DNA from 2 places in the Streptomyces sp. NPDC047061 genome. Region 2 is predicted to be linked to the other one. Evidence: riboswitches for the same ligand, from Rfam matches in the RefSeq annotation. Region 2 holds a riboswitch; the other holds the start of a gene.

Region 1 (14,339 bases), on a different contig from region 2:
GTCTTCGAGAACCAGATCGAGCCCGATCGCCACCTGAACGCGGTGGCCGTCGGTCTCGCCGCAGTGGTCGCAGAAGCTCCGCCAGGACCACCGTCTCGTGGGCGTCCTCATCGGTGCCGGCATGAACCACTGCCGACCGCGCTGGCGAGTGACGAGGACGACTCCGCCGAACCGACGTCACGTAAGTGACCGCCGGTGGGTCCACGATGCGGCCTCGACGGGGTCCCCGCGAGGGGGCAGCACCCGCGGTCCGTCAGGTCGTGACGCCTTCTCAGCACTCCCGGCGGCCGGAACCCCGCCGGTGTCTGGAGGGCGCGTCCTCTGACCGCGAGCGGTCAGGTGCTGGACACCGGCAGCACGTCCGGTGACAGGGCCACCGCACGGGCCGACGCCGCCGTCATCCGGCGCCGGTGATGGCGGCGGCACAAGACCTCGTAGCCGATGGTGTCCGCCTGGTTGACGTCGCCCACGACGACCTGCGCGCCCTCGACGACCATGACGCCGTCGACCGTGCGGGCGTTGTGGGTGGCGCGGGCGCCGCACCAGCACAGGGCCTCGACCTGGAGCACCTCGACCCGGTCGGCCAGCTCCACCAGCCGCTGGGAGCCGGGGAACAGCTTGGAGCGGAAGTCGGTGGTGATGCCGAACGCGTAGACGTCCAGCCCCAGGTCGTCGACCACGCGCGCGAGCTGGTCGATCTGCTCCGGCGCCAGGAACTGCGCCTCGTCGGCGATGACGTAGTCCGCGCGGCCGCCCTGGGAGAGGTGGTCAACCAGGTAGGCGTAAAGGTCCTGGCCGTCCTCGACCTCCACGGCGTCCGTGACCAGGCCGAGGCGGGAGGAGAGCTTGCCGTGGCCCGCGCGGTCGTCGCGGCTGAAGATCATGCCGACGAGACCGCGCGCCGACCGGTTGTGCTCGATCTGCAGAGCCAGCGTCGACTTCCCGCAGTCCATCGTTCCGGAGAAGAACACCAGCTCGGGCATGGGGAGTTGCGCACCTTTCGGTGAGTTGTGCGATCAGGGGTGTCAGGAGCGTACTTCGAGCAGCGGGACGAGCTGCTCGGCGGGGGTCATCGAGCCGTGGTTGCCGACCATCGCCGACTCCTTGGGCTCCCGCTCGGAGGCGATGATCAGGACGTCGTCGTGCGCGGCCGCGACGACGTCGCCGATCCGTTCGTACACCCGCTCGTCGAACCGGGCCGACGGGCCGAACCAGCCGGCCGCGATCGCCTCGTCCCGGGAGGCCACCCAGAACTGCTCGCCAAGCACCTCGCGCCAGCAGGTCAGGACGTCGTTCTGGGCACCGGGCACCGCGTAGACGTGCCGGGCCCGGCCCTCGCCGCCGAGCAGGGCGACGCCCGCCTTCAGCTCCCAGTCCTCGTCGAAGTCGATGCGGTGCTGCTCGTCGAACGGGATGTCGACCATGCCGTGGTCGGCGGTGACGTACAGGGCGCTGCGCGGCGGGAGCTGCTCGGCGAGGCGCTGGACGAGCCGGTCGACGTGCATCAGCTGGCCGCGCCAGGTGTCGGAGTCCACGCCGTAGCGGTGCCCGGCGCCGTCCAGTTCGGCGTAGTACGTGTACACCAGGGAGCGGTCTCCGGCTGCGAGTTGCTCCGCAGCCAGGTCCATGCGCTCCTCGCCGGTCAGCCGCCCGTGAAACGTTCCGCCGCTGAGCGCGACCTTGGTGAGCGGGGTGTGCTCGAAGTGCGGGGAGGACACCTGCGCGGAGTGCACCCCCGCGTCCTGGGCGAGCTGGAAGACCGTGGGGTACGGCTGCCAGGCGACCGGGTCGGTCCAGGGCTGCCAGCGCAGCTGGTTCATCAGCTCCCGGGTCTGCGGATTGCGGACCGTGTAGCCGGGCAGGCCGTGGGCGCCGGGCGGCAGGCCGGTGCCGACGGAGGCGAGGGAGGTCGCGGTGGTGGCCGGGTAGCCGGCGGTGATCGGCCGTCCGGTGCCGCCGCGCGAGCTGCCGAGCAGGGCGGTGAGGTAGGGCGCCTCGTCCGGGTGCGCCTTGATCTGCTCCCAGCCGAGCCCGTCGATCAGGAAGACGCAGTTGCGGTCGGCGGGCGTCAGCTCCGTGATCGACGCGGTCATGCCGGGTACGGCCATGCCCGCGGCCAGGGTGGGCAGCAGGTCGGCGAGGGAACCGCTGCCGTACTCGGGGAGCGGCGCGGAGTCGAGGGCGAGGGGTTCCGGATGGTCCCAGGCGGCGTACGCCATCAGCGGGTGACGTCCGCGGTCGCTTCGGAGATGGCCTGGGCGAAGGCGAGCGCCTGGCGCACCGTCTCCGGGCCGTCCCCGGCCTCGCTGACCCGCAGGCTGAGATCGTCCGCCGTGGAGTTGCCGGTGTAGCCGTGGTCGGCCTCGCAGTTGGGGTCGCCGCAGGCGGCGGGCTCCAGGTCGATGCGGGAGACGGCGCCCCAGCCGATGGTCAGCACGATCTCACGGGGCAGGGTGCCCGGCGTGTACTGCTCCGGGTTGGCCACGACCCGGCTGACCACGACCGACGAGATCCGGCCGAGCTTGACCGACTCGGTCGAGGTGGTGGCGTACGGCGTCGGGGAGGTGGTGTCGGCGGCCTGCTCGTCGGTGTGGCTGACGATGAAGCGGTTGCCGGTGAGGACGAGCACGGTCACATGCCGCCGCACCTCGTTCTGGTCGAACGTCGTCTCCTGGTGGACCAGGTACGACCGGATCGGCTCGCCACCGATGGCGGCCTCCACCGCCTCGGCCACAAGGGCCGGGTAGTAGCCGCTGCGCTCGATCGCGACGCGCAGCCCCTGGGTCGTCGTACTGGTCTTGGCCATGGCGTCCATCCTAATCCGTGGGCAAGGGGACCCGGGCCAGTCGCGCGCGGCGGCGTCCGGCGCCACCGCCGTCACGCGCGGCCGCGTCGAACACCGCCGAGGGGTGCGGGCGTTCGTCCCGGTCGGCCGGCGGTCAGTAGGCGGGCAGCGTGCGCGGGCCCAGATCGTCACGGACCGGCGGTGGCGCGAGACGGACGGTGGCCCCCAGGACGCTCACGCCCTGCCGGGCGACCACGACCGGTTCCAGGGTGACCGCGACGACCTCGGGGTGATCGTCGACCAGCCGGGAGACCCTGAGCAGCAGCTCCTCCAGGGCGGGCGTGTCGACGGGCGCCGAACCGCGCCAGCCGAACAGCAGGGGCGCGGTCCGGATCGAACGCACCAGTGAGGTGGCGTCCCGGTCGGTGACCGGAACCAGCCGGTGCGCCATGTCCCCGAGCAGCTGCGAGGCGGCCCCCGCGAGGCCGAAGGACACCACGGCCCCGGCGGCCGGGTCGATCACGGCCCGTACGACGGTGTCCACGCCCCGGGGCGCCATCCGCTGCACCACCGGCCGCAGCTCCTCGGGCGTCCCGTACAGCTCGCTCAACTCGTCGTACGCCCGGCGCAGTTGCTCCTCGTCGGCCAGGTCGAGCCGCACTCCGCCCAGGTCGGCGCGGTGGCGCAGATGGGGAGCGGTGGCCTTGAGGGCGACGGGGTAGCCGAGGGCACGGGCGGCTGCGACGGCGGCGTCGGGGGTGGGGGCGGGCAGCGCGCGGTGCACGTCGATGCCGTACCTGCCGAGGAGCCGGCAGGTCTCCTCGACCCCGATGGTGAGCCCCTCCCCGCGTTCGAGCAGCGCGCCGATCAGCCGGGCGGCGTTCCTCTCGTCGATGTCGTCGAACTCGGGCACCTTCCCGGGATCGGCGGCCTCGCGCCGCCACTGCCCGTACTTCACCGCTTCGGCAAGCGCCCGCACGGCCCGCTCGGCGGCGGGGTAGGCGGGGATGAGACGGGAGTAGGGGTGGGAGACCGGAAGCTTCGCGGGTACCGCGGTGCGCAGGCGTTCCGCAGGGCGGAACGGGTGGGCACCGCCACCGGTGCCGGGTACCGTCGCAGTCGCGGTAGGTGCGGTACGGCCCGCAGCCGAAAGCGCCTCCGCCAGCCCCCCGAGCTCCACGTGCACCACCAGCACCGGCTTCCCCGGAACCTCCTCGGCCGCCGACCGCAGCGCCTCCGCCAGCTCCGCGTCCCCGACCGCTCCCTCCCCGATCGTCGGAATCGCCGTCACGACCACCGCGTCGCACGACTCGTCCGCCAGCGCCTGCGCGAGCGCCCGGTGGAAGTCCCCGGCGGTGGCCCGCGTCGTCAGGTCCAGTGGCCGGGCCGGCCGCAGCCCCTCGGCCAGGCACCGGTCGTAGGTCAGCAGCCCGAGCGACTCCGAGTTGCCGAGGATCGCCACCCGTGGTCCGGCCGGCAGCGGCTGGCGTGCGAGCAGCAGCCCCGCGTCGACCAGCTCGGTGATGGTGTCGACGCGGATCACCCCGGCCTGCCGCAGCAGCGCGGACACCGTGGCGTGCGGCAGCCGCGTCGCCCGTACCGCGTGGCCCGGCGGCGCCCCCGCGCCCTGCACCACGACCAGCGGCTTCGCCGCCCCCGTCCGCCGGGCGAGGCGCGTGAACTTGCGCGGGTTGCCGATGGACTCCAGGTACATGAGGACGACGTCGGTCTCGGGGTCGTCGTACCAGTACTGGAGGACGTCGTTGCCGGAGACGTCCGCGCGGTTGCCGGAGGAGACGAAGGTGGAGACGCCCGTGGTCCCGGTGACGCCGCCGCCGCGCCGGTGCAGCCGGGACAGCAGGGCGATGCCGATGGCGCCGGACTGGGCGAACAGGCCGATGCGGCCGGGGCGGGGCATCTCGGGGGCGAGGGAGGCGTTCAGCCGGACGTCGTCCGCGGTGTTGATGATCCCGAAGGCGTTGGGGCCGATGATGCGCATGCCGTACGTGCGCGCCTGGCGGACGAGGGCGCGCTGGCGCTCCCGGCCGTCGGGGCCGCTCTCCGCGTACCCGGCGGCGAGGACGACGAGCCCCTGGACGCCGTGCTCGCCGCACTCGGTGACGACCTCGGGCACGTGCTCGGCGGGTACGGCGACCACCGCGAGGTCGACAGGGCCGTCGATGTCCCGCACCGAGCGGTGCGCGGGCACCCCGTCGATCTCCTTGAGGTCGTCCGGGAAGGCCTGGTTCACGGCATGCAGGCGGCCGGTGAAACCGGCGTCCCGGAGGTTGCCGAGGACGCTGCGGCCGACCCCGCCGGGCGCGCGGCCGACCCCGATCACGGCCACGGAGCCGGGCGCGAGCAGCCGTCGTACCGAGCGGGCCTCCGCGCGCTGCTCGCGGGCGCGCTGCACGGCGAGGGAGCGGTCCGTGGGTTCCAGGTCGAACTCCAGGCGGACGACGCCGTCCTCGAAGCTGCGCTGCTGGGTGTAGCCGGCGTCCGTGAACACCTTGATCATCTTGGAGTTGGCGGGCAGCACCTCGGCCGCGAAGCGGCGGATCCCGCGCTCGCGCGCGACGGCCGCGATGTGCTCGAGGAGGGCGGAGGCGACGCCGCGCCCCTGGTGGGCGTCCTGGACGAGGAAGGCGACCTCGGCCTCGTCGGCGGGTGCCGAGGCGGGCGTCCCGTCGGGGCCAATGCGGTCATAGCGTACGGTTGCGATGAACTCGCCGCCGATGGTGGCCGCGAGTCCCACCCTGTCCACAAAGTCGTGGTGCGTGAAGCGGTGGACGTCCTTGGCGGAGAGCCTGGGGTAGGGCGCGAAGAAGCGGTAGTACTTCGACTCGTCCGACACCTGCTCGTAGAAGCTGACCAGTCGCTCGGCGTCATCAACGGTGATGGGCCGGATGCGCGCGGTACCCCCGTCGCGCAGCACCACGTCAGCCTCCCAGTGGGACGGGTACTCGTGCCGGTCCTGCGGGTCCGCCGGGGTCTGCATGGGCCCCAGAGTACGGCTCGCGTCCGACAACGGCGCGAGGCAGTCTGTGGAGGACGGAAGTCGGGCCGAGGCCGCGGTCCGACGACACACCCGGAGGGGCTCACGTCCCCTCCGGGCATGCTTCACGATGTGGGAAACTGGTCTAGACAACCCTGAACACCGAAGGGCAGCATCACATGGCTGAGCGCCGCGTCAACGTCGGCTGGGCCGAGGGCCTCCACGCCCGCCCCGCTTCCATCTTCGTCCGAGCCGCCACGGCCGCAGGCGTCCCGGTCACGATCGCCAAGGCCGGGGGCAACCCCGTCAACGCGGCCTCCATGCTGGCTGTCCTGGGGCTGGGCGCCCAGGGTGGCGAGGAGATCGTCCTCGCCACCGAGGCCGAGGGCGCGGACGCCGCACTCGACCGCCTGGCCAAGCTGGTCGCCGAGGGTCTCGAGGAGCTCCCCGAGACCGTCTGAGCGCCCGGCGCCCGCACGTCCGGGGCCGCGCCACTCCCCCAGGGGGCGGCGCGGCCCCGCCGTTTCCCCCTGAGCCCTGGAGCCCGTACCGCGCCACCCGTCATGTGCCGCAATTCCATGACAGGCGCACATGACTTCACAACAGGGCCGCACACGGCTTTACGACGGCCCCGTCCCGGAGTTTGCGAGGCCCCGGCGCCCGGCTTTACCACGGGCGCACGAAAGAAGCGCGACGGCGAATTCCCGGCGCGCGTGAATTAGGGCAGCGAAAACAGACCCCGCCGAATAACATCTCTTTGTATACGGTGCGCGTGTTAATGCCGCAGGCCCGACATGTTTACGGGGTGTTGCGAAGTCCTCACACCGTTCGCCCGTTCGGTGGCGCCGGAGAACCGCAGCCGGTGGGAGACCGTCGAGCGCTCGGTGTGCAGCGCCGTGATCGCCCGGGCGCGCTCGGCGTCGCCGCGCGCCACCGCGTCCACGATGGCGCCGTGCTCCGTCCAGGACTCCACCGGGTTGGCGGGCGTCTCGACGCTGTACATCCAGGCGATCTTGTGCCGCAGCTGGGTGAGCGTCGAGGTCAGGGCGTGGCTGCCGGAGGCCTGCGCAAGGGTCTCGTGGAACCAGCCGCCCAGGGAGCGCAGGTCCTCGCTGTTCCCCCGCCTGGCCCGCTCCTGCCCCAGCCGCACCAGTCCGCGCAGCACCTTGAGGTGGGCCTCGGTGCGGCGCTGGGCGGCCCTGGAGGCGCCGAGCGGTTCCAGGAGCATGCGCATCTCCAGCAGGTCGGCGGCCTCCTGTTCGGTCGGTTCGGCGACGCACGCGCCCGCGTGCCGGCGCGTCACGACGAAGCCCTCGGCCTCCAGGGTGCGCAGGGCCTCACGGACGGGGACGCGCGAGACCCCGTAGCGGCGGGCCAGGAGTTCCTCGGTGAGCCGGCTGCCGCGCTCGTAGACACCCGCGACGATGTCGTCCCGGATCGCCGTGCATACCGAGTGCGCCGGAATACGCATGACCGACCTCCGCCTTAATCCCCGTGAAACGCCTCCAAGTGGCGCCCGTTCCGTGACTCTATTGCAATGAGCCGGAATTTCCGACGGCGGGCCGGAATCCAGGGATATATTTTGGACACCGGGTGCACGAAAACGACGAAAGCCCCGGCACAGGGGCCGGGGCTCCGGAAGATCTCACGGGTTGTCGTCGCCGCCCCTGAAGGGGCGCTGCGCGTGACGCCCCTGAAAGGGGCGCGGGGAACTGCGCGACCAGCCACGACGCACCCGCACCCGGCAAAGCGCGCTCGGTCCGTCGGTCTCGGCGCCGGACCCGCGTCCAGCTCCCTCAGACGTTCACGCCGTGCTTGCGGAGGTAGGCGACCGGGTCGACGTCGGAGCCGTAGTCCGGGGTGGTGCGGGCCTCGAAGTGAAGGTGCGGGCCGGTGGTGTTGCCGGTCGAACCGGAGAGGCCGATCTGCTGGCCGGGGGTGACCTTCTGGCCCACCGAGACGCCGATGGAGGAGAGGTGGCCGTACTGGGTGTACATGCCGTCGGCCATCTTGATGACGATCTCGTTGCCGTACGCCCCGCCCCAGCCGGTGGAGACGACCGTGCCGGTGCCGACGGCGTGCACGACCGTGCCGCCGGCGGCGTGGAAGTCGATGCCCGTGTGGGCGCCGGAGGACCACAGGGAGCCGCCGGTCTTGTAGCCGGTGGAGACGTAGGAGTCGCTGATCGGCGCGACGAAGGTGTTGAGGCGCTTGCGCTCGGCCGCGCGGGCCGCCCGCACCTCGGCCTCGTGCTCCTTCTTGGCCTCGGCGGCGGCCTCCTTGCGGGCGGCCTCCTCGGCGGCCTTGCGGTCGGCGGCGGCCTGCTGCGCCGCGGCCTGGGCGTCGATCTGCTCGACGACCGAGTCGCTGAGCGTGATGACCGGGGTGAGGCCGGTCTGCTCGACGGAGTTCTCGGCGGCGAGCGCCGGGGCGGCGGAGACGGTGCCGATGACACCGGTGGTGGTGAGGGCCGCGATACCGGCGGCCTGCGCGGTGGTGCGCTTCACCCGGCCGGGACGACGGTGCTTCCCGGAGGCGCACATGAACGCCATGTAGAGGCTGGTCCTTTCCTTCCCTCTCGCCTACCGGGTTAGCTGACGGGTTCGGAGCAGGAAGGTCTCCTACGGGCCCCCTCGCGACACGCGCGGGCGCCCGATTCACCCCAGGGACTGCGTGGGTCCCCGGCTCCCCTGGCTCGCGCCATGCGGGGACTCGGCGATGACTGTCCGGTGCCGCGGATGCGGCGCGGTGCCTGACGGACAGCCCGGAAGAACCTACGAGGCCGCTCTCCCCCCGCCCAAACGGAACGCGGTTTTTGTAGCGCATCCCACAGGGCAGACAGGCAACCTCCACCTCAATTCGGACATGCGAGAGCCCTGATGACCCGGCGGTCACCAGGGCTCTTCAGCCGCCTGTTCCCTACTCCGCGGCGACGACCGTGACTTCGCCGATGCCGAGGGCCTCGACGGGCTCCTTGATCTGCGCCGCGTCCCCGACGAGGACGGTCACCAGGCGGTCCACCGGGAAGGCGTTCACGACCGCCGCGGTGGCCTCCACGGTGCCGGTGGCGGCCAGTTGCCGGTACAGCGTGGCCTGGAAGTCGTCGGGCAGGTACTGCTCGACCTGGTCGGCCAGGGTGCCCGCGACGGCCGCCGCCGTCTCGTACTTGAGCGGCGCCACCCCGACGAGGTTCTGCACGGCCACGTCGCGCTCGGCGTCCGTGAGGCCGTCGGCGGCGAGCGTGCGCAGCACCGTCCACAGGTCCGACAGGGCCGGGCCGGTGTTCGGGGTGTCCACGGAGCCGCTGATGGCGAGCATCGAGACACCGGTGCCGTCCGGGGCGGACCGCAGGACCTGCCCGAAGGAGCGGACGCCGTAGGTGTAGCCCTTCTCCTCGCGCAGGACGCGGTCCAGGCGGGAGGTGAGGGTGCCGCCCAGGCAGTAGGTGCCGAGCACCTGGGCGGGCCAGACACGGTCGTGCCGGTCGGAACCGACGCGGCCGATGAGCAACTGGGTCTGGACGGCGCCCGGGCGGTCCACGATGACGACCCGGCCGGTGTCGTCGGCGGTCACGGACGGGACCGGGCGGGGCTGCCCGGTGGCGGCCCGCCAGGCGCCCAGGGTCTCGCCGAGCAGCTCGTCCAGGTCGATGCCGGTCAGGTCGCCGACGACGACCGCGGTGGCCGTGGCCGGGCGCACGTGCCGGTCGTAGAAGGCGCGGACGGCGGCCGCGTCGATCTTCTCGACGGTGTCCTCGGTGCCCTGGCGCGGGCGGGAGATCCGCGCGGTGGCCGGGAAGAGCTCCTTGTAGAGCTGCTTGGCGGCCCGGCGGCTGGGGTTGGCCAGCTCGTGCGGGATCTCGTCGAGGCGGTTGCGGACCAGCCGCTCGACCTCGCTGTCGGCGAAGGCGGGCGCCCTGAGCGCGTCGGACAGCAGCCCGAGGCCCTTGGCGAGCCGGGAGGCCGGGACCTCCAGGCTGATCCGGACGCCGGGGTGGTCGGCGTGCGCGTCGAGGGTGGCGCCGGCCCGCTCCAGCTCGGCGGCGTACTCCTCGGCGGAGTGCTTGTCGGTGCCCTCGGAGAAGGCGCGCGCCATGATGGTGGCGACGCCGTCCAGGCCGGCCGGCTCGGCGTCCAGGGGCGCGTCCAGGAGCACCTCGACGGCGACGACCTGCTGGCCCGGGCGGTGGCAGCGCAGCACGGTCAGGCCGTTGTCCAGGGTGCCGCGCTCCGGGGCGGGGAAGGCCCAGGGCTTGGCCTCGCCCGGCTGTGGCTGGGGGTGGAAGTCCATGGTGGCGAGCTCGGTCACTTGGCCGTCTCCTCGTTCTCGTTGCCGGCCTCTACGGTGGCTTCCTGCTCGGGGTCCTCGCCGCGGCCCGCCTCCTGGGTGTGCTCGGCGGACTCCGCGGACAGCGGCTCGTAGACGAGCACCGCGCGGTTGTCGGGACGCAGCCGGGCCTTGGCCACCTCCTGGACCTCCTCGGCGGTGACCGTCAGGACGCGCTGGACGGCGGTCAGGGCGAGCTGCGGGTCGCCGAACAGGACGGCGAAGCGGCACAGTTCGTCCGCGCGGCCCGCGACGGTGCCCAGCCGGTCCAGCCACTCGCGCTCCAACTGGGCCTGGGCGCGCTCCATTTCCTCGGGCGTCGGGCCCTCCTCGGCGAACCGGGCGAGCTCCTCGTCGATGGCGGTCTCGATGACCGGCACCTCGACGTCACCGGAGGTCTTCACGTCGAGCCAGCCCAGGGAGGGCGCCCCGGCCAGCCGCAGCAGGCCGAAGCCGGCGGCGACGGCCGTACGGTCGCGACGTACCAGGCGGTTGTAGAGGCGGGAGGACTCGCCGCCGCCGAGGACGGTGAGCGCCAGGTCGGCCGCGTCGGACACGCGCGTGCCGTCCTCCGGGAGCCGGTAGGCGGCCATCAGCGCCCGCGCCGGGACCTCCTCCACGACGACCTCGCGCAGCTGCCCGCCCATGATGTCGGGCAGCGAGCCGTCGCGCGGAGTCGGCTTGCCGTCGTGCGCCGGGATGGAGCCGAAGTACCTCTCGACCCAGGCGAGGGTCTGCTCCGGGTCGATGTCGCCGACGACCGACAGGACCGCGTTGTTGGGCGCGTAGTAGGTGCGGAAGAACGCGCGCGCGTCCTCCAGGGTGGCCGCGTCCAGGTCCGCCATCGAGCCGATCGGCGTGTGGTGGTAGGGGTGGCCCTCCGGGTAGGCGAGCGCGGTCAGTTTCTCGAACGCGGTGCCGTAGGGCACGTTGTCGTAGCGCTGGCGGCGCTCGTTCTTGACGACGTCCCGCTGGTTCTCCATCGACTCGTCGTCCAGGGCGGCGAGCAGGGAGCCCATCCGGTCGGCCTCCAGCCAGAGGGCGAGCTCCAGCTGGTGGGCGGGCATGGTTTCGAAGTAGTTGGTGCGCTCGAAGCTGGTGGTGCCGTTGAGCGAGCCGCCCGCGCCCTGGACGAGCTCGAAGTGGCCGTTGCCCTTCACCTGGGCGGAGCCCTGGAACATCAGGTGCTCGAAAAGGTGAGCCAGACCGGTACGGCCCTTGACTTCGTGCCGGGAACCGACGTCGTACCAGAGGCAGACCGCCGCGACCGGGGTCAGGTGGTCTTCGGAGAGCACCACGCGCAGACCGTTGGCCAAGCGGTGCTCGGTCGCTGCCAGGCCTCCGGAGCCTGTCTCGGCCGTGGTCGTGTGACCCATGGGCATGTACGTCCCTTCGCTCGCGGAAGCGGTCTCGAACCGCGGTTCTTCTGCCGGTCCTGCCACTGTATGCAAGCGTGCGGGGACCCGGCGAAGTTCCCGCACGACGTACGCCCAGAGCGGATCGTCCGGGCGGATCGCGTAGCCTGCGTCCCACCCGCCCTGTGACGGCTTCCGGCACCGGGGCGGGCCCGCGGAGACCGGGTCCTGGCCCGGGTTGTCAGTACCGCAGTCCACAATGGTCCGCGTCAGATCCGTTCACGCATGAGCAAGGAGCCGGCAGCGATGGCCCGCCGCAGCACGAAGACCCCGCCGCCCGACGACTCGTTCGAGGAGAGAATCCTCGACATCGACGTCGTGGACGAGATGCGCGGCTCCTACCTCGAGTACGCGTACTCGGTCATCTACTCGCGCGCCCTGCCGGACGCCCGCGACGGCCTCAAGCCGGTGCACCGGCGGATCGTCTACCAGATGAACGAGATGGGCGTGCGCCCCGACCGCGCCTACGTGAAGTGCGCGCGCGTGGTCGGCGAGGTGATGGGCAAGCTGCACCCGCACGGCGACGCGTCGATCTACGACGCGCTGGTGCGCATGGCCCAGCCGTTCTCGATGCGCGTCCCGCTGGTCGACGGCCACGGCAACTTCGGTTCGCTGGGCAACGACGACCCGCCGGCCGCCATGCGGTACACCGAGTGCCGGATGGCCGAGGCGACGAGCCTGATGACCGAGTCGATCGACGAGGACACGGTCGACTTCGCGCCCAACTACGACGGCCAGGAGCAGGAGCCGGTGGCGCTGCCGGCCGCGTTCCCGAACCTGCTGGTGAACGGCTCGTCGGGCATCGCCGTCGGCATGGCGACGAACATGCCGCCGCACAACCTCGGCGAGGTGATCTCGGCCGCGCGCCACCTGATCCGCTACCCGAACGCGGACCTGGAGACGCTGATGAAGCACGTCCCGGGTCCCGACCTGCCCACCGGCGGCCGGATCGTCGGCCTGGAGGGCGTCCGGGACGCGTACGAGACGGGCCGCGGCACCTTCAAGATCCGGGCCACGGTGGCGGTGGAGACGGTGACGGCCCGCCGCAAGGGCCTGGTCATCACCGAACTGCCGTTCACGGTCGGCCCCGAGAAGGTCATCGGCAAGATCAAGGACCTGGTCAACGCCAAGAAGCTGCAGGGCATCGCCGACGTCAAGGACCTCACCGACCGCGAGCACGGGCTGCGTCTGGTCGTCGAGATCAAGAACGGCTTCGTGCCCGAGGCAGTGCTGGAGCAGCTCTACAAGCTGACGCCGATGGAGGAGTCCTTCGGCATCAACAACGTGGCGCTGGTGGACGGCCAGCCGCTCACGCTGGGCCTGAAGGAGCTCCTCGAGGTCTACCTGGACCACCGGTTCGAGGTGGTCCGCCGGCGCAGCGAGTTCCGCCGCACCAAGCGCCGCGACCGGCTGCACCTGGTGGAGGGCCTGATCACGGCCCTCGTCGACATCGACGAGGTCATCCGGCTGATCCGCTCCAGCGAGAACAGCGCGGACGCCAAGCAGCGCCTGATGGAGCGCTTCTCGCTGTCGGAGATCCAGACGCAGTACATCCTGGACACCCCGCTGCGCCGTCTCACCAAGTACGACCGCATCGAGCTGGAGGCGGAGAAGGAGAAGCTCACCGCGGAGATCGCCGAGCTGACCCGGATCCTGGAGTCGGACGCGGAGCTGCGCAAGTTGGTCTCGGCCGAACTGGCCGCGGTCGCCAAGAAGTTCGGCACCGAGCGGCGCACGGTCCTGCTGGAGGCGTCCGGCGCCGTGGCGGCCGTGGTGCCGCTCCAGGTGGCCGACGACCCGTGCCGGGTGCTGCTGTCCTCGACGGGCCTGCTGGCGCGCACGACGAACGGCGAGCCGTTCCCGGCGGACACCGACGGCAGGCGCGCCAAGCACGACGTGATCGTCTCCGCGGTCCCCGCGACCGCGCGCGGCGAGGTCGGTGCGGTGACCTCGACGGGCCGCCTGCTGCGCATCAACGTCGTCGACCTCCCGCAGCTCCCCGACACGGCGACCGCCCCGAACCTCGCGGGCGGCGCGCCGCTCTCCGAGTTCCTCTCCCTGGAGGACGGCGAGTCGGTGGTCTGCCTGACCACGCTGGACGAGTCCTCGCCCGGCCTGGCGTTGGGCACCGAACAGGGCGTCGTGAAGCGCGTGGTGCCCGACTACCCGTCCAACAAGGACGAGTTGGAGGTCATCACCCTCAAGGAGGGCGACCGGATCGTCGGCGCGGTGGAACTGCGCACCGGCGAGGAGGACCTGGTCTTCATCACGGACGACGCGCAGTTGCTGCGCTACCAGGCCTCCCAGGTGCGTCCGCAGGGCCGTCCGGCGGGCGGCATGGCGGGCATCAAGCTCACGGAGGGCGCGAAGGTCATCTCCTTCACCGCGGTCGACCCGGCGGCCGACGCGGTGGTCTTCACGGTGGCCGGCTCGCGCGGCACGCTCGACGACTCGGTCCAGACGACGGCCAAGCTGACCCCGTTCGACCAGTACCCGCGCAAGGGCCGCGCCACCGGCGGCGTGCGCTGCCAGCGGTTCCTGAAGGGCGAGGACTGCCTGTCCTTCGCCTGGGCGGGCCCGGTCCCGGCGAAGGCGGCCCAGAAGGACGGCTCCCCGGCCGAGCTCCCGGAGCTCGACCCGCGCCGGGACGGCTCCGGCGTCTCGCTGCCGAAGACGGTGTCGGTGACGGCGGGCCCGGTCTAGGCCTCGTAGCCCTGCTCAGGGCCCTCGTCCAGACTCTGTACGTACCGCAGGACGCCCCACATGCCGTGCTCGTCGGCGTGTGGGGCGTCGTTCGTACACGCCTCCAGCTCCTTGT
Region 2 (14,339 bases):
AGCCGCAGCACCGGAAGTGTGGGCACGCCCTCGCGGAGGTCGGTCCCCGGGGTCTTCCCGGACTCGTGGGAGTCGGAGGCGATGTCCAGGACGTCGTCGGCGAGCTGGAAGGCGACTCCGAGCCGTTCGCCGTACTGGGTGAGGACGTCGACGACCGTCTCGTCGGCACCGGACAGCATCGCGCCGAAGCGGCAGGAGACGGCGACCAGCGAGCCGGTCTTGCCGCTGAGCACGTCGAGGTAGTGGTCGACCGGGTCACGGCCGTCCGACGGACCGGCCGTCTCCAGGATCTGACCGGTCACCAGCCGTTCGAACGCGAGGGCCTGGACCCGGACCGCCTCGGGGCCGAGGTCGGCGAGGATCTGGGAGGCGCGGGCGAAGAGGAAGTCGCCGGTGAGGACCGCGAGCGAGTTGCCCCAGCGGGTGTTGGCGCTGTCGACACCGCGTCGTACGGCCGCCTCGTCCATGACGTCGTCGTGGTACAGCGTGGCCAGGTGGGTGAGCTCGACGACGACGGCCGACGGCACGACACCGGGCGCGTAGGGGTCGCCGAACTGCGCGGCGAGCATCACCAGCAGCGGGCGGAACCGCTTGCCTCCGGCCCGCACGAGGTGCTGCGCGGCCTCCGTGATGAACGGGACCTCGCTCTTGGTGGCTTCTAGCAAGCCTTCCTCGACAGCCGTCAATCCGGCCTGGACATCGGCTTCCAGAGCCTGGTCCCGCACGCTCAGCCCGAACGGCCCGACGACGGTCACGAGGGGTCTCCTGTCTGCTGGTGTCTACTGGCGATTACGCGGTTTGTCGATAGGTCGCTGCCCTCACTCAAGTCAGCGTATCCGGTCGGGTTTCGATCACCGATAGCGCCCACGGTTACACCCCGGGCGCTATCGGATCACGACCGTTATGTTTTTGATCAGCCGATACGACCTGACATCCACTGACTTAACAGGAAGTGCGGGCGCTTGTCCCGAACCGGGATACATGCCGTGTCCCCCACCGGCGGCAGACCTTCCACCTGAGCAGCGCCCGGAAACGGCCCCGGCTCCCCCGGCCGAAGTCACCTGCCCGGGCGCACCCCACCCGCGACCCGCCGGCCCCGCCGGGGACACCCGGCGCCCGAACGGCGGCGCCTCGTGCACACCTGCGCACCCTTCCTTCACGCGACCACGCACGGCGGCCTCCGCATCCCTCGAGCCACATTCCTTCACGCGCGCGCCCAACTTCCCACCCCGGGCGGGTCAGTGGCACGCACACGCACACGCACCGGGAGCCGCCGAGGTTGACGGAGGGCGCGCCAGAGAAGTACCTAATCAGACAATTCGGACTAATCATTGAAATCACTGCATTAGCACCCATTCCACCACCTCCAGGTCGGGCAATCCACGCGAATGGAAGCGTGCCGCCTTTCCGTCGAACCAGGAAAAAGGTGGATTCCAGGAATCCCTGGTGCCCGATTTGCCGTTATTGCTCTTTCGTGAAGTAGGTCACGCGGGCCCGAGTGACGCAAGGCCCGCCACGCCCCTCCTTCCCCTTCGCCCGCAGGCCAGTTGAGGGTTGGCAAACGCAAAGGATCAAGTACCCCATACACCTCAGTAAAAGGTCAATCGGTGTGTTGTGCGCATCAGGTACTTGTTCCTGACATGTGCCCTCGCATACGTTCCCGCTCGCCGGGCGGACGCCGAATCCTGCCGCCGCCCGTCGTAACCCATCGACGAGTTCATTCGCACGGCAGGAGCGGGGGATCCAGGTAAGTCGCCGGACCGGGCGGCCGACGTCAGCGGACGGACGTCGCTCCGGAACGGCTAGGGGTTAAGTCGCATCACCTTCGGGCGGTGCGGCCGGGCACTCCCCGGGCCCGAACCCGACAGCTCACCTCGCAGGCGACGGAGAGGAAAACGCCATGTCTGCTGCCGCCCAGCACCGCACTCCCCGCCGTAACCGCATCATCCGCACGCTCGTCGTCGCCGGTACCGGCGCCGCCGTTCTCGCCCTCCCGCTCATCGGGGCGACCGCCGCCTCCGCCGCCGGGTCCTCCACCACGACGGCCTCGACCACCCTCGCCGGGTACCCGAACAACCTCGACGGCTGGATCCGCGAGTCGCTCGCGATCATGCGGGAGAAGCGCATCCCGGGCACCTACAACGGCATCTACCGCAACCTGATGCGGGAGTCCTCCGGCAACCCGCGGGCCATCAACCTCTGGGACTCCAACGCGGCCAAGGGCATCCCGTCCAAGGGCCTGCTCCAGGTCATCGACCCGACGTTCAAGGCCTACCACGTGGACGGCACGTCGTTCGACATCTACGACCCGGTCGCGAACATCACCGCCGCCTGCAACTACGCCGCCGCGCGGTACGGCTCGATCGACAACGTCCACGGCGCGTACTGACCCGACCGACGTCCCGCGCGTCAGTCGAAGAGTCTTTCGAGGACGACGGCGATGCCGTCGTCCTCGTTCGACGCGGTGATCTCGTCGGCCAGCGCCTTGAGTTCGGGGTGCGCGTTGGCCATCGCCACCCCGTGGGCCGCCCACTCGAACATCGGGATGTCGTTGGGCATGTCCCCGAAGGCGATGGCCTGTCCGGGGCTCAGCCCCAGATGGCCGGCGGCCAGCGCGAGCCCGGTCGCCTTGGTCACCCCGCAGGGCTGGAGTTCGACGGTCCCCGGCCCCGACATCGTGACCGTCGCCAGCGAACCGACCACCGAGCGGGCGGTCGCCGCCAGTTCGTCGTCGGACAGGGTGTGGTGGCGCAGCAGCACCTTGCTGATGGGCGCGCACCACAGGTCGTCACGGCGGGCGACGCGCAGCGCGGGCAGCGTGGGGTGGGGCATCAGATAGCCCGGCTCGATGAGCGTGAGCCCGTCCACGCCGTCCTGGTCGACCGCCGCGTACACCTGGCCCACCTCGGCCTCGATCTTGCCGAGCGCGGTCTCCGCCAGTTCCCGGTCCAGGGTGACCGACCACAGCAGCCGGTCCGCGCCGGCGTCGTACACCTGCGCGCCCTGCCCGCAGACCGCGAGTCCCGTGCAGCCCAGGTCGTCGAGGAGCGGGCGCACTCTCGGCGCGGGGCGGCCGGTCACCACGAGATGCCGGGCACCCGCCCGGCCGGCCCGCGCGAGCGCGGCGAGCGACCGTTCCGAGAGGGTGTCGTCGTCGCGCAGCAGCGTGCCGTCCAGGTCGGTGGCGATCAGTGAGTACGGGGAGGGTGCGACCATGATCAGAGAATACGGACAGCACGCCCCTGGGACTCACTGCTCGTTTCGGCCTCAAGTGGCGCCCGCCGCCTCCGTGATGGGGCCGTCGTCGGTGGCGGGCGTTACGTTTTCGCTGAGCCGGTCGCACTGATCCGACGGGGTGCCGGCGGTGACGGGCGGGCGGGTGGACGACGACGGCCGCGGACCATATGTGGCGATCGACGACAACACGGAGAGCCGGTACGAGGCCGAAAGACGCCCCGAGGACCCGGTCGGCGGGGCACTGTGCGCCGAGGTTGTCCGGCGGCTCGGACTCTGGTTCGACGGGGACGGCGACGCCGCCGAACTGGACGCGGGGCGCGAGCTGTTGGGGCGGCATTTCGGCGACACGTGCGTGCGGCCGACGCGTATGTCCGGCCGGCGCGGGCGTCCGGCGGGCACGCATGTCCGGCGGGCGCGCACGTTCGGCGAGCGCGCACGTTCGGCGAGCCCGGGGTTCGCGTCGGCCCTCGGGGCCGGGTGACGGTCCGGCCCGGGGTGTCAGGCGTGGGCCGCCGCCAGGTGGCCGGCCAGGCGCGGTGAGGCGAACTCCGTGCCGCACACGAACCGCATGACCGGGCCGTAGGACGCCGCCGCCGGGAGCCCTGTGAAGTAGAGGCCGGGCACGGAGGAGACGTATCCGGCGCCGAGTCTCGGGGCACCGCGGCTGACCGCGACGCGGGTACACAGCCCGGGGCCGAGGAAGTCCATCGCTGCGATGTCCACGTGGTAGCCGGTGGCGGCTATGACGTGGTCGGCGGTGAGGCGCTCGGTGCCGCCTTCGTGGGTACGGACGGTGAGGACCGGGGCGCCGTCCGAGGTGTCGACGCCGGTCACGGCGGCGACCTCGCGGACCTGGACCTTGCCCTCGAAGCGGTCGCGCAGCCACCAGGCGCCGAGCGGGCCGAGCACCCGGCGGACCAGGTAGTGGCGAGCCTGTGCCGGGAGGTAACGGTAGGGGTGCGGGTAGTAGCTGAGCGCCCACAGGGACCAGGCCCGGCCGAACGGCGACTCGGGACGCAGCCTCGGCTGCTGCCAGGGCGGCGCGCCGAAGGCGACCCTGCCGCGTCCTCGTGAGACCACCCGTACCTGGGCGCCCGCCTCGGCGGCGAGGGCCGCCGTCTCCAGCGCGGACTGCCCGGCACCGACGACGATCAGCTCCTTGCCGGAGAAGCGCGTCAGGTCGTGGTGCTGGGAGCTGTGCGAGACCGGCCCCGCGGGTCCGTCCGCGCCCGCCCCGGCGAGCTCGGCGGGCAGGCGGGCGAGCCCGGACAGGCCGGTGGCGACGACGACCGCGCGGGCCGTGAACGACTCCCCCGAGTCCAGCTTCAGTTCGAAGCCGGCCGGGCCTTCGGCCTTCCGCTCGGCCTTGCTTTCGACCTTGTTCTCGGCCTTGTTCTCGGCCTTGTGCCGGTCCACGGAGACCACCCGTACCCGCTCCAGCTCGGGCACCAGTTTCCGCTGGAACCACTCGCCGTAGCCGATGAAGGTCTCCACCGGGATGGTGTCCTCGTCCGTGACCAGCCGGCGGATGCCCGCCGCGTCGCAGTAGTCGGCGAGGGTGTGCCCGCGTTGCGGGCAGTCCAGACTGGAGGCGGCCGGGGTGGACTTCAGGATCATCCCGGCCGGCATGTGGTCGCGCCAGCTGACCATGGGATCCCCGAAGACCCGGACGGGGATGCCGCGCGCCCGCAGATGGGCGGCGGTGGACAGGCCGAAGGGCCCGGCGCCTAAGACTGCTACCGGTTCGATCACGAAGTCCCTCCCCAGGAACGTGGTGCCTACTTCGTGGCGACGCTGGAGCCGCGGCGGTTGGTGCGCCACAGCTGATAGAGGTGCTTCGCGCCCGGACGCACGAAGCGGGCGAGCATCGTGACGAACGGCAGCGGGTCGTCACCCGCCAGCCAGGCCAGCTCGGTCCCGCTCGGCCGCTTCGGTGCGTGCGGCGTCGTGTAGCCGCTGCGGCGGTAGGCGAGGAGGGCGGGCAGGTCGATGTTCTCCACGACGTACCGGTGGCCGGCGCGCTGTTCCCCCTCCGGAACGCGGCGCCCGGTCAGGTCCAGGTGCATGGCGCGGACGACGTCCACCCCCGACTCGCTCTCGAAGAGCCGGAACTGGGCACCCATGCGCGGGTTGAAGTCGAGCAGCTTGTACTGCCCGTCGCGCCGGTCGAAGCGCAGGTCGAGATCGATGATGCCGGTGAAGCCGATCTGCTTGATGAAACGCGCGGCGAGGTCGGCGAGTTCCGGGTTGTCGACGACGTAGGCGTTCGCGGTCATGCCGGCGTGCGGCGGCCAGGAGCGGACCTTGACGCCGGTGAACAGGGCGCGCGGATTGGAGTCGGCGTCGAAGTAGGCGTGCACGATCCAGTCCTCCGCCTCCTCCCTCGGGAGGTACTCCTGGAGGATGACCCCCGGATGGGTGCCCCAGTCACGGGCGAGGGTGAGCAGTCCCTCCCGGGTGGCGATCCGCGTCGTTCCGTTGACGGCGGGCCGGCTGCGCCGCACGAACGCCTCGCGGTTCTTGGCCACGATCGGGAAGCGGGCCTTCTCCGCGAAGTCGACGATCTCGTCGTACGAGTCCGGGAAGGACGCCGCCGGGCTCGGGATGCCGTGTTCCACGCACAGTTCGTGCAGGCCCTGCTTGCTCGCCAGCCGGCGGGGCAGCTCCGGTTCGACACGCGGGAAGAGGAAGCGGTCGCCGAGCGCGTCCTGGTGCTCGGCGATCAGGACGGCGGCCTCCTCGTCGGTGGGGATCAGCACCGTGGGACGGCCGATGCGGCGGCCGATGCGCAGCAGTCCCTCGACGAGATGGTCCGGTTCCTCGGCACCGGTCGTCGGCCACACGAACGCCCGTCTGAGATAACGGGACGAGGCCGCCGGCGTGTACGCGTCCTCCGTGATCGCGTACATGGGAACGCCCAGGCGGCCCAGACTGCGAATAGCGCCGACCCCGCCGTGATGCAGCGGATAGTCGCCGAACTTGACGATCAGGCCCGGCACGTCGCGGTCCGCCTCGAACGGCACGCTGACGGCATTCCTGGCCACGGGTCCCCCCACGTGTCCCCCTCTACGGACCGGATCCACCCCGTCCGTGTCCCCCAAAGGACGCTAAGCCGGAATTGCCCCCTCCGACAAGGGCTATTAGGACATTGCGAACTCTTTAGACACTGCCACGACAGTCAACTCACCCGTAACGTGTGGCGCGACCACATGGAACGCCGCGCAACGCCATAGTGACGTCGCCACATGGCAGTCCTCCGCGCGGCACGGATGAGAGCGAGGCAGTCACCCCATGCCCCCCTTGCCCCCCTTCGAGGTCCCCGAGGGTGACCCCTTCGGCTCGCACAACCTTCCGTATGGCGTGTTCTCGACCTCCGGGAGCACAGAACGGAGGGTCGGCGTCCGCCTCGGCGACCACGTCCTCGACGCCGGCGCGGCGGCCCTCGCGCTCGGCTCCCCGTACGCATCCCTGCTCGCCCGCCCGACCCTCAACCCGCTGCTGGCCGCGGGCCGCACCGCCTGGTCGGACGTACGGCGTGCCCTGACCGCCTGGGTGACCGTGCCCGCGCACCGCGAGACACTCGCCCCCCTTCTGCACCCGCTGCCCGAGGTGACCCTGCACCTTCCTTTCGAGGTCGCCGACTACGTCGACTTCTACGCCTCCGAGAACCACGCCCGGAACGCCGGCCGCATCTTCCGCCCCGACGCCGCCGAACCGCTCACCGCCAACTGGAAGCACCTGCCGATCGGTTACCACGGCCGCGCGGGCACGGTCGTGGTGTCCGGGACGGACGTCGTACGGCCCTCGGGGCAGCGGAAGGCGCCGTCCGACCCGGCACCGGTCTTCGGTCCGTCGGCACGGCTGGACATCGAGGCCGAGGTCGGCTTCGTCGTCGGCACGCCGTCGGTGCAGGGCAGTCCGGTGGCGCTGGGCGACTTCAGGGAGCACGTGTTCGGCCTGTGCCTGCTGAACGACTGGTCGGCGCGGGACATCCAGGCCTGGGAGTACGTCCCGCTCGGCCCGTTCCTCGGCAAGTCGTTCGCCACCTCGGTCTCGGCGTGGATCACCCCGCTGGACGCCCTGGAGGAGGCGCGGGTCGCCCCGCCGCGGCGGACGCACCCGCTGCTGCCGTACCTCGACGACGCCGCGGAGGAGCCCACCGGCTACGACCTGCGGATCTCGATCGCTATCAACGGGCACACGGTGTCCGAGCCGCCGTTCTCCACCATGTACTGGACCGCCGCCCAGCAACTCGCCCACCTGACGGTCAACGGCGCCTCCCTGCGCACCGGCGACCTGTACGGCTCCGGCACGGTGAGCGGTGCCGAGCCCGGGCAACGCGGGTCGTTGCTGGAGCTGACGTGGAACGGCCAGGATCCGCTCGAACTCCCGGACGGGAAGCGGACGTACCTGGAGGACGGCGACGTGGTGACGCTGTCGGGATGGGCTCCCGGGCCGGGCGGCAGCCGGGTCGGGCTCGGCGAGGTCAGGGGGCGGATCGTGACGGGGTGACGAGGTGACGCCGCCTGCCGGGCGGCCCGGCAGGCGGCGCGGGAGAGCAGGGACGGCCCGCGAGCGGCCGGGCCGGGAAGCGGGGCGCCCGGATCGTCGCCGACACCTGACTCGGGGCACCCGGCACCGTCATACTGACGGGACACGCACCATGCGATGCGCCCGCACGCGCTCCATGCGAGGCGTCGGCGCACGCGTCAGGTGATGCGTGCGCCGGCGCGCGAGCCATGTCACGCGACGGCGTATCACCCCGCACCACCCGGCACCCGCGCCCATCTCCGATCAGGAAACGGAGCCCCGGCATGACCGTCTGCCTGCTCCTGCTGACCGTCGTCGCCCTGACGGCCGCCGTACCCGCGCCGCGCGCCCTGGTGCGGTCCCTGTGGCCGGAGCGGGAACCGGTGGTCGCGCTGTGGGTGTGGCAGTGCCTGGTCGCCACCGTCCTGATGTGCTGTCTCGCCGCGCTGACCCTGGGCGCGGCGGCCGTCTTCCACACCGTGCGCGACCGGGTGTTCGCGCCGGCGCCACCGGCGGTCACCGCCGCCTACGACCTCTCCGTCGCACCCCTGTGGGCGGTCGTCCTCACGGTGCTGCTGGCGTGCGGGGCCGCGTGGACCACGGCGATGCTCGCCCGCGAACTGGTCGAGGCCCGGCGCCGCCGCGACCTGACCCGCGCACACCTGCGCGAGCGGGCACCCGAGCTGCCGGCGGGGCTGCCCGCGGCACGCGGCCCGATGCTGGTGCTGGAGGACGAGTACCCGGACGCCTGGTGGATGCCGGGCCATCCACCGCAGCTGGTCGTGACGACGGGGGCGCTGCACCGCCTCACCGACCACCAGCTCGACGCCGTGCTCACCCATGAACGGGGCCACGCCCGCGCCCACCACGACTGGCTGCTCCACCTGTCCAGCGCCCTGGCCACGGGCTTTCCGCGGGTGCCGCTCTTCTCCCACTTCTGCGACCAGACCCACCGGCTCGTCGAACTCGCCGCGGACGACACGGCGTCCCGCCGCTGCGGCCACCTCACCACGGCGCTGGCCCTGATCGAGCTGAACCAGCACCGCGGGGTCCTGTCCTGCGCGTCGAGCCGCCGGCTGCTGGGCGAGCGGGTCGACCGCCTGCTGGAACCGCCACCGCGGCTGCTGCGCCGCCAGCGGGCGCTGACCACGACGGTGGCCGCCCTGGTCCCCCTGGTGCCGCTCCTGATCGCGTTCGCGCCGGGGCTGACGGCACTCGGATAGGAGCTCGACCGGGACGCAGGCCCTACATCCAGTCCTCCGGTTCCGGCTCCTCGTCCATCTCGGGCCAGTGGTCCTCGTAACCGCTCTGCGGCGCCGCGGGAGCCGGGGCGGTCGAAACCGGTGCGGTCGAAACCGGTGCAGTAGGAGCCGGTACGGACGGCGTCGGGGCGGACGGCGTCTGCAGGGCGGCCAGCGCGCCGAGTACGCCCTCTCCGTAGGTCATGAGCTTCTTCTCGCCGACACCGCCGATGGTGGCGAGTTCGGCGATGGACTCGGGCCACCGGCTGACGATCTCCCGCAGGGTGGCGTCGTGGAAGATCACGTAGGCGGGTACGCCCTGTTCGCGGGCCTGCTCGGCACGCCAGGCGCGCAGGGCCTCGAAGGCGGGCAGCAGTTCCGCGGGCAGCTCTGCCACGGCGGCCTTGGCCTTGCCCTTGCCCGAGGACCCGGAACCGGAGCTCCCGGCCGCCCGCGAGACCGCCGGCTTCTTCGGCTCCTTCCGCAGCGGGACCTCCCGCTCGCGCCGCAGTACCGTCCCGCTGGCCTCGGTGAGCACCAGGGTGCCGTACTCGCCCTCGACCGCGAGCAGCCCCTGGGCGAGCAGCTGGCGGACGACGCCCCGCCATTCGCCCTCGTCGAGGTCGGTGCCGATACCGAAGACGGACAGCTGGTCGTGGTCGAACTGGATGACCTTGGCCGTGCGCTTGCCGAGCAGGATGTCGACGATCTGGACGGCGCCGAACTTCTGCCCGCGTTCGCGCTGGAGCCGGACCACGGTGGAGAGGACCTTCTGGGCGGCGACGGTGCCGTCCCAGGTCTCGGGCGGGGTGAGGCAGGTGTCGCAGTTGCCGCAGCCCGCGGGGTCGGGGTCCTGGCCGAAGTAGTTCAGGAGCTGCCCGCGGCGGCACCGGGCGGTCTCGCACAGGGCGAGCATGGAGTCGAGGTGGGCCTGGGCACGGCGGCGGAAGGCCTCGTCCCCCTCGCCGGACTGGATGAGTTTGCGCTGCTGTATGACGTCGTTGAGGCCGTAGGCCATCCAGGCGGTGGAGGGCAGGCCGTCGCGGCCGGCGCGGCCGGTCTCCTGGTAGTACCCCTCGACGGACTTGGGCAGGTCGAGGTGGGCGACAAAGCGGACGTCGGGTTTGTCGATGCCCATGCCGAAGGCGATGGTGGCGACGACGACCAGGCCGTCCTCGCGCAGGAAGCGGGACTGGTGGGCGGCGCGGGTGCTCGCGTCGAGGCCGGCGTGGTAGGGGACGGCGTCGATGCCGTTGCGGGTCAGGAATTCCGCGGTGGACTCGACGGACTTGCGGGACAGGCAGTAGACGATGCCCACGTCGCCCTCGTGTTCCTGGCGCAGGAAGGTGAGGAGCTGTTTCTTGGGGTCGGCCTTGGGGACGATCCGGTACTGGATGTTGGGCCGGTCGAAGCTGGCCACGAAGTGCCGGGCGGCCGGCATCTGCAGCCGCTGGGTGATCTCCTCGTGGGTGGCGTGGGTCGCGGTGGCCGTGAGCGCGATGCGCGGGACGTCGGGCCAGCGCTCGCCGAGGAGGGAGAGGGCGAGGTAGTCGGGGCGGAAGTCGTGGCCCCACTGGGAGACGCAGTGCGCCTCGTCGATGGCGAAGACGGCGATCTTGCCGCGGGTGAGCAGGTCGAGGGTGGAGTCCAGCCGGAGCCGCTCGGGGGCGAGGTAGAGGAGGTCGAGTTCGCCCGCGAGGAACTGGGCCTCGACCACACGCCGCTCGTCGAAGTCCTGGGTGGAGTTGATGAACCCGGCGTTGACGCCGAGGGCGCGCAGGGCGTCCACCTGGTCCTGCATGAGGGCGATGAGCGGTGAGACCACGATGCCCGTACCCGGTCTGACCAGGGCGGGGATCTGGTAGCACAGTGATTTTCCGCCGCCGGTCGGCATGAGGACGACGGCATCGCCGCCCGCCACCACATGCTCGATGACCGCCTGCTGCTCGCCCCGGAAGGCGTCGTACCCGAAGACCCGGTGCAGCGTGGCCAGTGCCTCGCTGTCCGCCGGTCCCTGCGCCTGCTGCGCCCCCGGGGTCTCGGTCGTCCCTGGCATCTCTTCGGTTCCGCCCGTCCCGCCCATCGTCGTGTCCCCCGTACGTCGTCCGTCGACCACTGCCACCACGATAGGGGTCCGGACCGACAGCGCCGGAGTTATCCACAGGCTGCCTGCCCGGAAAGGGGGTGCCAGTGCGGGGTCCGCCCGCCCGGAAAGGGGTGCCGGTGCGGGGTTCGCCCGTCCGGCGGTGTCCTCGGCCGGCCCTCAGTCCTTTGGCGGTCTTCGCGTGGCGGCCCGGAAGCGGCGCGGGCCATGCTGCACGGGCGGGACCGGGGAGGCCCGCGTTGTACGGAGGTGTCGCGTTCGCGTGCCTCTTCCGCCCCAAGGAGCATCACGATGTCTCTCAGGTCCCGCACTGCCGGCGCCGCTCTGGCGCTTGCCGTGCCGTTCGCTCTGGCCGCGGTGCCCGCCGACGCGGCTCCCGTGCCCGATCCCGACCCCTTCGTGTGGACGGATCTGACCCCGACGTACACAGCGACGGCGGACTACCAGTACGAGCCGTTCGCGGTCACGGACGGGTACGCCCGGTCCGACACCTGCGACAAGGACGCCGTGAACGGCAAGGGAGGCGCGGGCTACCACTACGTCAGGGCCGCCGGCGTCGGCAGTCTGGACCCGGCCGAGCCCGCGGGTCTCCTCTACGAGGCCGACGCCGACGGCGGCCGTGCCCTGGTCGCGGTGGAGTGGATCGTACGGGCGGGCACCGGGACCACCCCGCCCACACTGTTCGGGCAGTCGTTCCAGGGGCCGACGACGGTTCCGGGCGTCTCAGGGCCCGTGTACACGCTGCGCGCCTGGATCTGGAAGGACAATCCGAGTGGCCTGTTCGCGCTGTGGAACCCGACGGTGACGTGCTCGTAGTACCGGCCCGTGGTCCCGGGTCGGGCACGCGCGCGCGGACCCCGGCTCCTCCGCGAGGAACCGGGGTCCGTGGCCGTACGGGACGACGGGTCAGCGCACGAAGACTCCCGCCTGGCTGGCCAGGTTCAGGAAGTACTGCGGTGCCACGCCGAGCACCAGGGTGACCGCCACGCCGACGCCGATCGCCGCCATGGTGAACGGTGACGGCACGGCGACCGTCGGGCCCTCGGGCTTCGGCTCGCTGAAGAACATCAGCACGATCACGCGGATGTAGAAGAACGCGGCGATCGCGGACGAGATCACACCGATCACGACCAGCGGGACCGCGCCGCCCTCGGCCGCCGCCTTGAAGACGGCGAACTTCCCGGCGAAGCCGGAGGTCAGCGGGATACCGGCGAAGGCCAGCAGGAACACGGCGAAGACGGCCGCGACCAGGGGTGAGCGGCGGCCGAGCCCCGCCCACTTGGACAGGTGGGTCGCCTCGCCGCCCGCGTCGCGCACCAGGGTGACCACGGCGAACGCTCCGATGGTCACGAAGGAGTACGCGGCCAGGTAGAAGAGGACCGACGACACGCCGTCCTTCGACGTCGCGATGACACCGGCGAGGATGAATCCGGCGTGCGCGATCGACGAGTAGGCGAGGAGCCGCTTGATGTCGGTCTGGGTGATCGCGACGATCGCGCCGCCCAGCATGGTGATGATCGCGACGCCCCACATGACCGGCCGCCAGTCCCAGCGCATGCCCGGCAGGACCACGTACAGCAGGCGCAGCAGCGCGCCGAACGCGGCGACCTTGGTGGCGGCCGCCATGAAGCCGGTGACCGGGGTGGGCGCGCCCTGGTAGACGTCGGGCGTCCACATGTGGAAGGGGACGGCGCCGACCTTGAAGAGCAGGCCCATGACGACCATCGCGGCGCCGATCAGGAGCAGCGCGTCGTTGCCCATGGTGTCGGCGAGGGCCGGGTCGACGCTGGTGACGGTGCCGTCGACGACCTGGGCGATGGTGGCGTACGACACCGAGCCGGCGTAGCCGTAGAGCAGGGCGATGCCGAACAGGGTGAACGCCGAGGCGAAGGCGCCGAGCAGGAAGTACTTGACGGCGGCTTCCTGCGACATGAGGCGCTTGCGGCGGGCCAGCGCGCACAGCAGGTAGAGCGGGAGGGAGAAGACCTCCAGGGCAACGAAGAGCGTCAGCAGGTCGTTGGCCGAGGGGAACACCAGCATGCCGGCGACGGCGAAGAGCAGGAGCGGGAAGACCTCGGTGGTGGTGAAGCCGGCCTTCACCGCGGCCTTTTCGCTGTCGCTGCCGGGCACGGAGGCGGCCTGGGCGGCGAAGGAGTCGACGCGGTTGCCGTGGGTCTCGGGGTCGAGGCGGCGTTCGGCGAAGGTGAACAGGCCGACGAGGCCGGCCAGCAGGATGGTTCCCTGGAGGAACAGGGAGGGTCCGTCGACGGCGATGGCGCCCATGGCGGCGATGTGCGCCTTGGTGGTGCCGTATCCGTCGGCGGCCAGGGCCACGACCGCTGCGAAGGCGGCGCACAGGGCCACGGCGGAGACGAACACCTGGGCGTAGTAGCGGGACTTGCGGGGGACGAACGCCTCGACCAGCACCCCGACGACCGCCGCGCCGACGACGATCAGGGTGGGCGACAGCTGCCCGTATTCGATCTTCGGTGCCGGGATCTTGGAGATCGGTTCGGCTGCTGTTGTCCACAGGCTGTGGACGGCTGCTGCGCTCACTTGGCCGCCTCCACTGCGGGCTTGGGGTCGGTCTTCTGTACGTCCGACATGGTCTGTTTGACCGCCGGGTTGACGATGTCCGTGAGGGGCTTCGGATAGACGCCCAGGAAGATCAGCAGGACGATCAGCGGGGTGACCACGAGGAGTTCGCGTGGCCTGAGGTCGGGCATCGAGGAGACCGCCGGTTTCACCGGGCCCGTCATCGTCCGCTGGTAGAGGACGAGGGTGTAGAGCGCGGCGAGGACGATGCCGAAGGTGGCGATGATCCCGATCGCCGGGTAGCGCGTGAACGTGCCGACCAGGACCAGGAACTCGCTCACGAAGGGCGCGAGTCCGGGCAGGGACAGGGTGGCCAGGCCGCCGATCAGGAAGGTGCCGGCGAGGACCGGGGCGACCTTCTGCACGCCACCGTAGTCGGCGATGAGCCGGGAGCCGCGCCGGGAGATCAGGAAGCCGGCGACCAGCATCAGCGCGGCCGTCGAGATGCCGTGGTTGACCATGTAGAGGGTGGCGCCGGACTGGCCCTGGCTGGTCATCGCGAAGATGCCCATGATGATGAACCCGAAGTGCGAGATGGACGCGTAGGCGACCAGCCGCTTGATGTCGCGCTGTCCGACGGCGAGCAGGGCGCCGTAGATGATGCTGATCAGCGCGAGGACCAGGATGGTGGG

What was found. A riboswitch is a leader RNA that binds a small molecule or an ion and turns the genes downstream of it on or off. The one in region 2 is predicted to bind cyclic di-AMP.
Region 1: it holds a riboswitch for cyclic di-AMP, as region 2 does, so the genes downstream of both, ABZ887_RS44245 (M23 family metallopeptidase) here and ABZ887_RS04390 (transglycosylase SLT domain-containing protein) in region 2, are expected to answer to the same signal.

The regions. Positions count from the first base shown of each region.
Region 1 covers NZ_JBEYVI010000051.1:50,673-65,011, reverse strand. Annotated here, with positions in the region: gene ABZ887_RS44280 (hypothetical protein) at 1-189, shown strand, start outside; gene ABZ887_RS44275 (thymidine kinase) at 336-983, opposite strand; gene ABZ887_RS44270 (nucleotide pyrophosphatase/phosphodiesterase family protein) at 1,026-2,222, opposite strand; gene ABZ887_RS44265 (DUF5998 family protein) at 2,219-2,806, opposite strand; gene ABZ887_RS44260 (GNAT family N-acetyltransferase) at 2,940-5,783, opposite strand; gene ABZ887_RS44255 (HPr family phosphocarrier protein) at 5,960-6,241, shown strand; gene ABZ887_RS44250 (GntR family transcriptional regulator) at 6,556-7,251, opposite strand; gene ABZ887_RS44245 (M23 family metallopeptidase) at 7,577-8,332, opposite strand; cyclic di-AMP (ydaO/yuaA leader) riboswitch at 8,345-8,508, opposite strand; gene ABZ887_RS44240 (pitrilysin family protein) at 8,700-10,088, opposite strand; gene ABZ887_RS44235 (pitrilysin family protein) at 10,085-11,488, opposite strand; gene ABZ887_RS44230 (DNA topoisomerase IV subunit A) at 11,768-14,224, shown strand; gene ABZ887_RS44225 (GTP-binding protein) at 14,221-14,339, opposite strand, start outside.
Region 2 covers NZ_JBEYVI010000002.1:206,270-220,608, reverse strand. Annotated here, with positions in the region: gene ABZ887_RS04395 (polyprenyl synthetase family protein) at 1-755, opposite strand, end outside; cyclic di-AMP (ydaO/yuaA leader) riboswitch at 1,700-1,896, shown strand; gene ABZ887_RS04390 (transglycosylase SLT domain-containing protein) at 1,901-2,389, shown strand; gene ABZ887_RS04385 (HAD family hydrolase) at 2,410-3,216, opposite strand; gene ABZ887_RS04380 (hypothetical protein) at 3,365-3,718, shown strand; gene ABZ887_RS04375 (FAD-dependent oxidoreductase) at 3,736-4,989, opposite strand; gene ABZ887_RS04370 (ATP-grasp domain-containing protein) at 5,016-6,281, opposite strand; gene fahA (fumarylacetoacetase) at 6,538-7,749, shown strand; gene ABZ887_RS04360 (M56 family metallopeptidase) at 8,052-8,990, shown strand; gene recQ (DNA helicase RecQ) at 9,013-11,064, opposite strand; gene ABZ887_RS04350 (hypothetical protein) at 11,404-11,928, shown strand; gene nuoN (NADH-quinone oxidoreductase subunit NuoN) at 12,019-13,668, opposite strand; gene ABZ887_RS04340 (NADH-quinone oxidoreductase subunit M) at 13,665-14,339, opposite strand, start outside.